Regions from separate parts of the Microcoleus sp. A003_D6 genome, predicted to be linked through region 3. Evidence: riboswitches for the same ligand, from Rfam matches in the RefSeq annotation. Region 3 holds a riboswitch; each other region holds the start of a gene.

Region 1 (3,136 bases), on a different contig from region 3:
AGTTTGGGCTTGAGAACCATGATATCGGCGATCGACACCCGCTTTTTTTGCCCCAAACTGAGATTGTGAATTGGTTCGCAGGCGAGTTCGCTTAGATCGAATTGCTCGATCGCCTCTTGCACCATTCTAGCAACTTCGGATTCTGCCAAACCCAAATTGTACAATCCGTAGGAGATATCTTCTTCTACCGTGGAAGCTACTAATTGATGTTCGGGATTTTGAAAGACGAGTCCGATTTGTTGGCGCAGTTGCATCAACGATTTGCGATCGTAGCGGAATGGTTCACCTTGCCAGCGAATGAAGCCATGTTGCGGTTGATATAAGCCATTTGCTAACAAAAAAAAGGTAGTTTTGCCGCAGCCGTTTTGACCGATTAGCCCGCAGCGTTTCCCGGCGGGGACTTTGAGGTTTAAACCCTGAATTGCCACTCGCGAACCGCAGGGATATGAGTAGGAAGTGCGATCGAATTCGAGAATCCATTCAGACATATTCGTTATTTTTTATTTTTTATAGCCTTATTCCCAGGCTCTGCCTGGGAATAAATACCCGGAGGCCGTGCCTCCAATTACCGATTACCGATTACCAATTTCCATTGTATTTGTGTCAGTTTTTATTGGTTTTTGACAACTGCCAAAGTTGAATTTCATAACACAAATGCTGCTCAAAAAGTTTGCCAGCCTCCAATCCTTCAACCACCAGCTTCTTGAACCAGCGACGAAATATCCAGCGCAGGAATTTATGGACTGGCGGAACTGCGATCGCAATTAAATCTGCAACATAGATCATCGTATTCAGTCCATACCTGCGGAAAGTATCGACATACAAATCGATTGTCGGCAAAATATGGGCCGAAATATCTTCAGTTTTGACTAAAGTGAATCCAGCCTGATTTAATGCTGTATGAAGTTCAGTAACAACATGACAATTAGAGAACATTCCCTCTTGATAATTAGCATCAGAACGCAGCATATCGGCAAGCAGCACGTAGCCACCAGGATTGAGGATTTTGGCGGCACCAGAAGCAATATCAACAGCCGACATATACTGGCTACTTTCGCTAAAGAGAATCAGATCGTAGAAATGGGTTGCTTTGAAGTCTTCAAACCTGGTGAGGTGGAAGATTGTCCGATCGCGCGTACACTTAAGAAATCGCTGTTGTTGGAACGGATCGGGTGCGAGCCCTTCGACTGCAAAACCTCGATCGAGCAAATAAGCCGCATTTCCGCCAATCCCGCAGCCCACATCTAGTATCGTATGAGTGCCTTTGGGGATCGCATCCAACAGTTTTACAGTATAAGCTTGCTGAGCGACGCGCAGCCGCGCGAGTGTTAGTTCATCAGCGGGCACCGGTAGGGTTTCCCAATAGCCGTAGTGAAGGTAGGGCGAATCTGTCAAGCCCAAATAGTAATTAAGTGCTGCATTTTGGTAGCGAGTTACTTTGGAAATTTCGATTGATTTTGGCTGCGACATTCGGAAAATTTAGTAAGTTTTAGGATTTCGGGCAGAGTTGAAATTCTTCCCAGCGCTTGCATACCTGTTCATAGCACTCAACAGGAGAAATTGCCAAGTTTTGCAACAAATTGATATCAATCTGACCGTTGGCGATCGACAAAAATATAATTGCTTCCTTGGGTTCGTAGCTAGCAATGATTTGCAGCAGATTTGAAACAGTATTTTCCTCTACTTTTAGTTGTTGCAAATAAGCAGTTGCGTACAATTGGGAAATAAATAGCAGGTCGTACTTTATAGTATCTACACTCCAATTCACTGAGCCGTTAATGAGAGTATTTATTTTGCAAGCAACCAAGCCTCGTCCTTGATGCAAAAAGCCATTCCAAGCAATATGTCCGATCGGCAAAATATTCTGGTGAATAAACAAGTTTTGCCAGTAGCCAAAACTACCCTGCCAAACAGTATCTTCGATTCGCATTTTTTTTGTTTCCCGCTGCCTAAAATTTCGTTATTGTCTACGATCGGCAAACGGAACACAACAGCAGATTATTGGTAAAAATACTGAACTCACCATCATCCATACCTCGCAGATGAAAAACATGATTGTAAACAAATCGGCGGGCATCCTGACTCAGAGAAGCAAGAATCTCCTTACAGTTGCGGGACAGCGCCGGATTCGCACCGAACTTTCCCCCTTACGTCTGATGGCTGTTCTCCATCAGAGCCGATCGATATACTGGATATTACCACTATTTTGGATATTTGACAAAAAAAAATAGAACCGGATTTAGTATCAAGGCTTCATACAGCGTTTGCTGTTTCACGTACAGACTGACCGTTGCAGCGATTGAATCATCCTTTCGCAATCTTTTGCCGCAACCAATTTTAATACTCCAACAACTACACGCTTCTAAGTAAGCTATCTGCTTAAGTTTATCGCATTCAAAAGTGGGGCAGGTAGGATGCCTGTCCTTGACTGGCTTTTCACTTCTATGTCTATTCTGCTAGTCCGATCGCCAATTTCTCCCCTTTTTCATAATGTTTTCATTATTTCTGGTTTTATGGTAAATTAAAACAATGAAAGAATTATAAAAAACAACAATGAGTGAGACCGATCGGCCCAGTGACTCGACGGCATGGAAACCCTATCAAATTGGTATATTCGGGCTATTACTAGGAATTTGGCTCAGCGGATGCAGCGCTCAGACGGCTGGGTCTGAGACCGAGCAAAACGGAACTCCTAGCCCGATCGCCGGGAATGTGACACCCCAAGACAAAAAAGTCATTCTCACCACGTTCACGGTGCTGGCAGACATGGCTCAGAACGTTGCGGGCGATCGGGCGATCGTCGAATCTATTACCAAACCGGGTGCGGAAATTCACGGCTATGAAGTTACGCCCAGCGACCTAAAACGCGGGAAAGATGCTAATTTGATTTTGGAAAACGGCTTGAACTTAGAGCGCTGGGCAACCCGATTTTACAACAGCCTTCCCAAAGTTTCTCACATTACCCTAAGTGAAGGAGTTCAACCGATCGATATTGCGGAAGATGCCTATCAAGGCAAGCCGAATCCCCATGCTTGGATGTCGCCGCAAAATGCTTTGATTTACGTCGAAAATATTCGCAAGGCATTAGGAAATCTCGACCAGGCTAATGCTTCAAACTATGATGCGAATGCGGCAA
Region 2 (3,136 bases), on a different contig from region 3:
TGAACGTCAAGAGTGCGTCAGTCTTGCACTCTTGACTGCAATCAGCTCAGATTATCAGGATCTATCCCCAACTCCCGCAATCGCTGAGCTAATTGTTCGGAACGTTCAGCTAGTCGATCGGCACGCTGGGATTCCTGTTGGGCGCGCTGGGATTCCTGTTGGGCGCGCTGGGATTCCTGTTGGGCGCGCTGGGATTCCTGTTGGGCGCGCTGGGCTTCCTGTTGGGCGCGCTGGGATTCCTGTTGGGCGCGCTGGGATTCCTGTTGGGCGAGTTGCGCTGATTCTTTCACCTTTTCTTCAGGAGTCAGATAACGTTTTCCATCGGCATCATACCAATACAACCACTCCCTTGTCACCCCAGAATAATTTCCCCTTTCACAACCAATTCCTAAACCAATCTCTGGCATCCAAACTGGATTTCCTGACTGTAACTCGTACTTTCCATTGACTAACTTGTGTACTTCCAAATGAGGTTTGCGACGGCGGCGGGAAGAATAAATGACGTAATAAAGTACGCCTAAAGCTTGATAAGTGTCTAATTTTGTGCTGTATTCCTTGCGATAAGTTGGGGAAACAACTTCTAGCACGAAAAGTGGCATGACATTTTCATCCCACAGCACGTAACTGGGGCGCAATTCTTCGTCGTAAAATCGTTCTACTCCTAAACTTAAGAAAGCATCGGGGACAATAGCCGGTTCGTCAGGATGATGATACACACCCATATCTATCCCAAAAAACCAGTCCATGCGTTCGGCCCAAAGTATGAGCAATATTGCTTTTAACAACCCTGGTATTAGTTCTTGCAGTTCGTTATCCACAGGCGTTTCATCCGAGTCGGGTAGTTCATCGGCGGAGGGCAAGTTCCTCGGCAAGTTGTACTGTAACATTGCGGCTTTCCTCAAAACTTACTAAGATTATAACCTTGATTTGTTTGGTTGTATTTGTGTGTTTGGTTGAGATTTTAATGAACCGCGAATACGCGTTAGGCGAAGCCGCGCGTAAGCGCTAGGACGCGAAGGAAGAAAAGGAATAGAAGGAAGAAGATAGGTAATCTTGACTTACTTACTTAATCTGAAATAATTTTTGTAAAATATCCGCTGAGACTTACGCGATCGACTATACTAAGCTAACGATTCGGTTCTAATGGGGAGCAGCCATTAGAGGAAACGGGGAAAGTTCGGTGCAAGTCCGGCGCTGTCCCGCAACTGTAATGAAGGTGATGTCGCTTTCTGAGTCAGGATGCCCGCCGATGTGTTGGTTTATATTGTCTCATCTGCGAGGTTCAGAATGAAGGCCGGAAATCGGAAATTGGTCAGCTTGGGATTGATGGCTGGCTTGAGTTGTTATATTGTCCTGGGCTCGGCAACGCCCGCCGCAGCTATGCACATTTCGGAAGGTTTTTTGCCGGTGCAATGGGCTGCGTTTTGGTGGATTGTGGCGCTGCCTTTTTTTGCCTTTGGGTTGCGTGCGATTACTCGCATTACAAAAGAACACCCGGAACTTAAACTGCTGCTAGCTTTAGCCGGTGCGTTTACTTTTGTACTTTCTGCTTTAAAAATTCCATCGGTAACGGGGAGTTGTTCTCACCCGACGGGTACGGGTTTGGGTGCGATTTTGTTCGGCCCTTCGGTGATGGCTGTACTGGGGGCTTTAGTGCTGCTTTTTCAAACGTTACTGTTAGCGCACGGCGGGCTGACAACGCTGGGAGCTAATATGTTTTCGATGGCGATTGTCGGCCCGTTTGCTGCGTATTTTATCTATCATTTGCTGTTGCGAACTGGTAGCCAGCGGGCGGCAATTTTTTGTGCGGCGGCGATCGCAGATTTGCTGACTTATGTGGTGACTTCGATTCAATTAGCGTTAGCTTTTCCCGCAGCAAGCGGCGGCTTTATGGCTTCGTTTCTCAAGTTTGCTGGTATCTTTGCAATTACTCAAGTACCGCTGGCGATTAGTGAAGGATTGCTGACAGTATTGGTCTGGAATTGGCTGCATTCTTACGGGAAGCCGGAGTTGGAAACTTTGAAATTATTGAGACAGGAGTCATAAGCCATGAGTCAAAAACACACAAGCAGTCAGCAAGCTACTTCAAAACAAAATTGGATGTTGGCGATCGCAGTTGTTGTACTTGCTGTCATTCCCCTAGCTTTTGTGCGCGGTGAATACGGCGGCTCGGATGACCAAGCCGAAAAGGCAATTACCGAGATTCAACCGGGTTATGAACCTTGGTTCAAGCACTTTTTTGAGCCGGCTAGCGGCGAAATTGAAAGTCTCTTATTTGCCACTCAAGCGGCGCTGGGGGCGGGTGTGATTGGATATGCGATCGGGCTGTACAAGGGACGATCGCAATCTCAGAAATCTGATGATAAATCGCCGTTGGAATGAACCATCAGATTGATAGTCTGGCTTATACCAATCGTTTGCGCGGGTTGCCGCCATCTCACAAGTTATCCTTTGCGATCGCCCTTTTAATTCTGTCTCTGGTTTCTGGGGCGATCGTCCAATTGTCGATCGCCCTTTGGTTAGCAGTCTGGATTGTCATCTATGCGGGCATTCCGGGGAAACTTTATCTGCGGTTGCTGTCGCTACCGTTGATGTTTTTGCTGACGAGTTTGCCTGCTTTGGCGCTGGGTGCGGTTGCGGGCGATCGTCTCCCCGCAATTGAGTGGGATATTTGGCAAGGTTGGGGCATTAGCACCGGCACTTTTTATCTGTATCTGAGCCGCACCGGAATTCATCAAGTGAGTCTCTTGTTTTCCCGTACATTGGCATCGACAAGCTGTATGTATTTCATCCTCTTGACGGTTCCATTTACAGAAGTCTTGCAAATTATCAGACAATTACGCTGTCCAGGGTTAGTCACAGAACTGCTATTACTAATGTATCGGTTTATTTTTAGCTTGTTGGCGATCGCCGATGAACTTTGGATAGCCCAAAACTCGCGCTGCGGCTATCGCACTTGGAAACTGGGAATGCGCAGTTTAGGCATTTTAATCGGACAATTGCTTCAGCGAACTTTGATAAACTACCGTCAAGTTTCCTTGAGTTTAGCATCGCGCGGCTTTAATGGAGAACTGCGCGTCTGGCATTCTTACCCTTATAAACCTTCGCCAAGATATACATTTGAAGCTGTGTTTGG
Region 3 (3,136 bases):
GTCAGACATGGTATTAACTCCTTCAATTCCTAGTACACTCGCCCGATCTGAATTATTGTTTAACTTTGCAGCCTCACAAATCCTCCAATTTTTGCGGATCGGGATTCTCGTCCGCTCGAAAATAAGTGATTTTTGGCTTAACAGTTGTCGCGATGGCAGCAACATTATACTAATATTTTAACCGACACAGCAATTTTTTAGGAAAACTGGCGATTCCCTACGGAATAGCTTCGCTTCACGGCTTTTTTTGCAAATAACCACAGGCCCGACGGCTGTTCCACAAAGGAAGAACCACAAGTCCGATGGCTGTTCCACAAGGCACAGAAGAAAAGATCAAAGAAGAGAAGAGAAAGAATTTGTAATAGATGGGATAATGGCGCTGCTGATTTACGGTATGAAAGGCTAAATAGGCCAGTCATAGAAACCAGTATCGACAAAGCTTGGGGATTTTCAACTGATTTTTTTCATACCCTGATTAAGCAACGCCGGATATTTTATCTCCTGGTTTGATTTGGTTAAGGGTTCCTAATCTAACCAATAAAAATCCTGATGTTGTGTTAGTCAGCATTTTGGATTAGCCTTTTAGTTGACATTAAATGATTTTTAATTGAAAGGCTTGTTCGCAAGGCGATCGCCCTATCTGTCTGAGGGGTTGCAAATTTTCAGAAATGTGCTATTGTCAAAAGTAATCGGTTCTGGTGGAGATCAGCCACTAGAGGAAACGGGGAAAGTCCGGTGCGAACCCGGCGCTGTCCCGCAACTGTGATGAAGCGTACAATCGTTTCTTAGTCAGGATGCCCGCCGATTGTATCGTTTCATTTAACCCATCTGCGAGGTACGGATGTATTCAGCATTTTGTTTTCAATTCGATTCTGTTTCACCAGACGCTGCGCGATCGGCGATTATACTCCTTAACCCGCGAGAAACCTGTGGTGGAATTGGTTTCTAGGGCGACATCGCGAGTTTGAAAAGTTTAGCCCCAACAGCATTATCTAGTTTCAGATGCAAGAAATCTTGCTGGGCATTTGCCTGCTGTAATTTCTAGGATCTTTTATCGCTTTTTTGGAAGTTCAGATGGTTTCGCCTTTGGTGCGATCGCGAAGCGTCCCGTAGGGAATCGCCTTGCAATCTAATGGCATTGCTGTCGGAAATTCGGCATCGGATACCTCTTGGTTTCCGACTGAGTTTCTATGGACTGATGAATCAATTTACAACCCCAACTTAGGAGCAATTATGTCAATTTTAACGGCAACTATTGGATATCCCCGCATTGGTAAAAACCGTGAAGTTAAGAAAGCTTTGGAAGGTTTTTGGAGTGGCAAATTAGAAGCAGATACTTTACTGCAAACAGTGAAAACTGTAGCAATAGAAAATTGGAAAAGACAGCTACAAGTAGGCATCGATCGCATCGGTGTAGGCGATACCACACTCTACGATTGTGTGCTTGACTGGACAATTCGTTTAGGTCTAATTCCCAAACGCTTTCAGGGGTTATCAGGACTCGATCGATACTTTGCAATGGCACGGGGCAAAGAAGGAATTCCGGCCCTAGAGATGACCAAATGGTTTGATAGCAACTATCACTACCTCGTGCCTGAAATTCCCACCGAACTGCAACCAGCAGATTTCAGCGATTTTCTGGAGACCGTGCAGCGGGCAAAAGCGACGTTAGGGGATCGGGCAGTGCCGATCGTTCTTGGCCCCTGTACGCTACTGCGGTTGAGTCGGTTAGATGGCGCAATGGACGATTCTCTAGCGCAATTGCTGCCGCGCTACATCGAACTCTTGACGCAATTAAAAGCCCTTGGCGTTGCCGAAGTGCAGATACATGAACCTGCCTTAGTTCTGGGAGATGCAAACAATTTCAAAGCACACTATCAAACTGCTTATCAAGCCTTTGCTAAAGTCGATTTACCGCTGCATCTTGTCACTTACTTTGATGACTTGGGTGAAGCTTATTCTTGGGTGATGGCATTACCTGTTACCGCGATTAGTTTAGACTTCACTCGCGGACGCAATTTAGATTTACTCAAGCAATATGGATTTCCCCCAGATAAGCATCTGGGCGTTGGCATTGTGGATGCCCGCAACATCTGGCAAATCCGTCCAGAACAATTGCTGCCAGTGCTGCAAGACATTCAAAGAATTACGCCTAATATCGTCATTCAGCCGTCGGCATCATTGCAGTTTGTTCCCTACGATGCCAAACGGGAAACAAAGTTGCCAGAACCTCTCCGCAATGTGTTGAGTTTTGCAGAACAAAAACTGCAAGCGGTGAAGTTTTTGGCACGCAGTTTAGCAGGAGAAGAAACTGAGAGCGATCGCATCCAGATTACCGATGCCTGGACAAAATTCGAGCAATTTAGTCCAGCAAATCAAGCCGTGCAGTCACGCATGAAAAGCATTACGACAAATGACTTTCTACGGGAATTATCCTACGGTTTGCGGCTGTCAAAACAGATTTCTCTGCCCATTTTTCCCACCACAACGATCGGCTCATTTCCTCAAACATCAGAAGTGCGACAACTGCGAGTACGGTATAAAAAGGGTGAATTGAGTCAGCCAGAGTATGAAGCAGCGATCGATACTGAGATTGCCGACAGCATTAAACTCCAAGAAGAAATTGGGCTGGATGTGCTAGTGCATGGCGAATTTGAACGCACCGATATGGTGGAATACTTTGGACAACAGTTAGATGGATTTGCCTTCACGCAAAATGGCTGGGTGCAAAGCTATGGCAGTCGGTACGTGCGTCCGCCGATTATTTACGGTGATGTCTTTCGCACTGCCCCAATGACGGTACGCGAGTTTAAAGTAGCGCAATCATTGACGCAAAAACCAGTTAAAGGAATGCTAACAGCTCCCGTAACAATTTTAAATTGGTCATATCCGCGCACTGATATTTCTCGACAGGAACAAGCGTTTCAAATTGCACTGGCATTGCGCGATGAAGTGGCAGATTTAGAAGCAGCAGGAGCGAAGGTAATTCAAGTAGATGAACCCGCATTACGCGAAGGTTTACCTCTGAAGATAGAACGCTGGAGTGAATACCTGTCTTGGGCAGTAGATGCGTTTCGTTTGGCAACCGCAGTCGCTCATCCCCAGACTCAAATTCACACGCATATGTGCTACTGCG

What was found. Region 3 has a riboswitch for cobalamin ahead of metE (5-methyltetrahydropteroyltriglutamate--homocysteine S-methyltransferase). Riboswitches for the same ligand answer to the same signal wherever they lie in the genome.
Region 1: it holds a riboswitch for cobalamin, as region 3 does, so the genes downstream of both, QUB70_RS13475 (hypothetical protein) here and metE (5-methyltetrahydropteroyltriglutamate--homocysteine S-methyltransferase) in region 3, are expected to answer to the same signal.
Region 2: it holds a riboswitch for cobalamin, as region 3 does, so the genes downstream of both, QUB70_RS13435 (energy-coupling factor ABC transporter permease) here and metE (5-methyltetrahydropteroyltriglutamate--homocysteine S-methyltransferase) in region 3, are expected to answer to the same signal.

Annotation. Positions count from the first base shown of each region.
Region 1 is NZ_JAUBWA010000041.1:17,507-20,642, reverse strand. It holds gene QUB70_RS13485 (energy-coupling factor ABC transporter ATP-binding protein) at 1-488, opposite strand, end outside; gene QUB70_RS13480 (class I SAM-dependent methyltransferase) at 604-1,470, opposite strand; gene QUB70_RS13475 (hypothetical protein) at 1,490-1,930, opposite strand; cobalamin riboswitch at 2,052-2,196, opposite strand; gene QUB70_RS13470 (metal ABC transporter substrate-binding protein) at 2,554-3,136, shown strand, end outside.
Region 2 is NZ_JAUBWA010000041.1:9,566-12,701, forward strand. It holds gene QUB70_RS13430 (Uma2 family endonuclease) at 42-887, opposite strand; cobalamin riboswitch at 1,119-1,265, shown strand; gene QUB70_RS13435 (energy-coupling factor ABC transporter permease) at 1,288-2,046, shown strand; gene QUB70_RS13440 (energy-coupling factor ABC transporter substrate-binding protein) at 2,050-2,382, shown strand; gene cbiQ (cobalt ECF transporter T component CbiQ) at 2,379-3,136, shown strand, end outside.
Region 3 is NZ_JAUBWA010000103.1:14,853-17,988, reverse strand. It holds gene QUB70_RS24110 (GAF domain-containing protein) at 1-9, opposite strand, end outside; cobalamin riboswitch at 674-820, shown strand; gene metE (5-methyltetrahydropteroyltriglutamate--homocysteine S-methyltransferase) at 1,234-3,136, shown strand, end outside.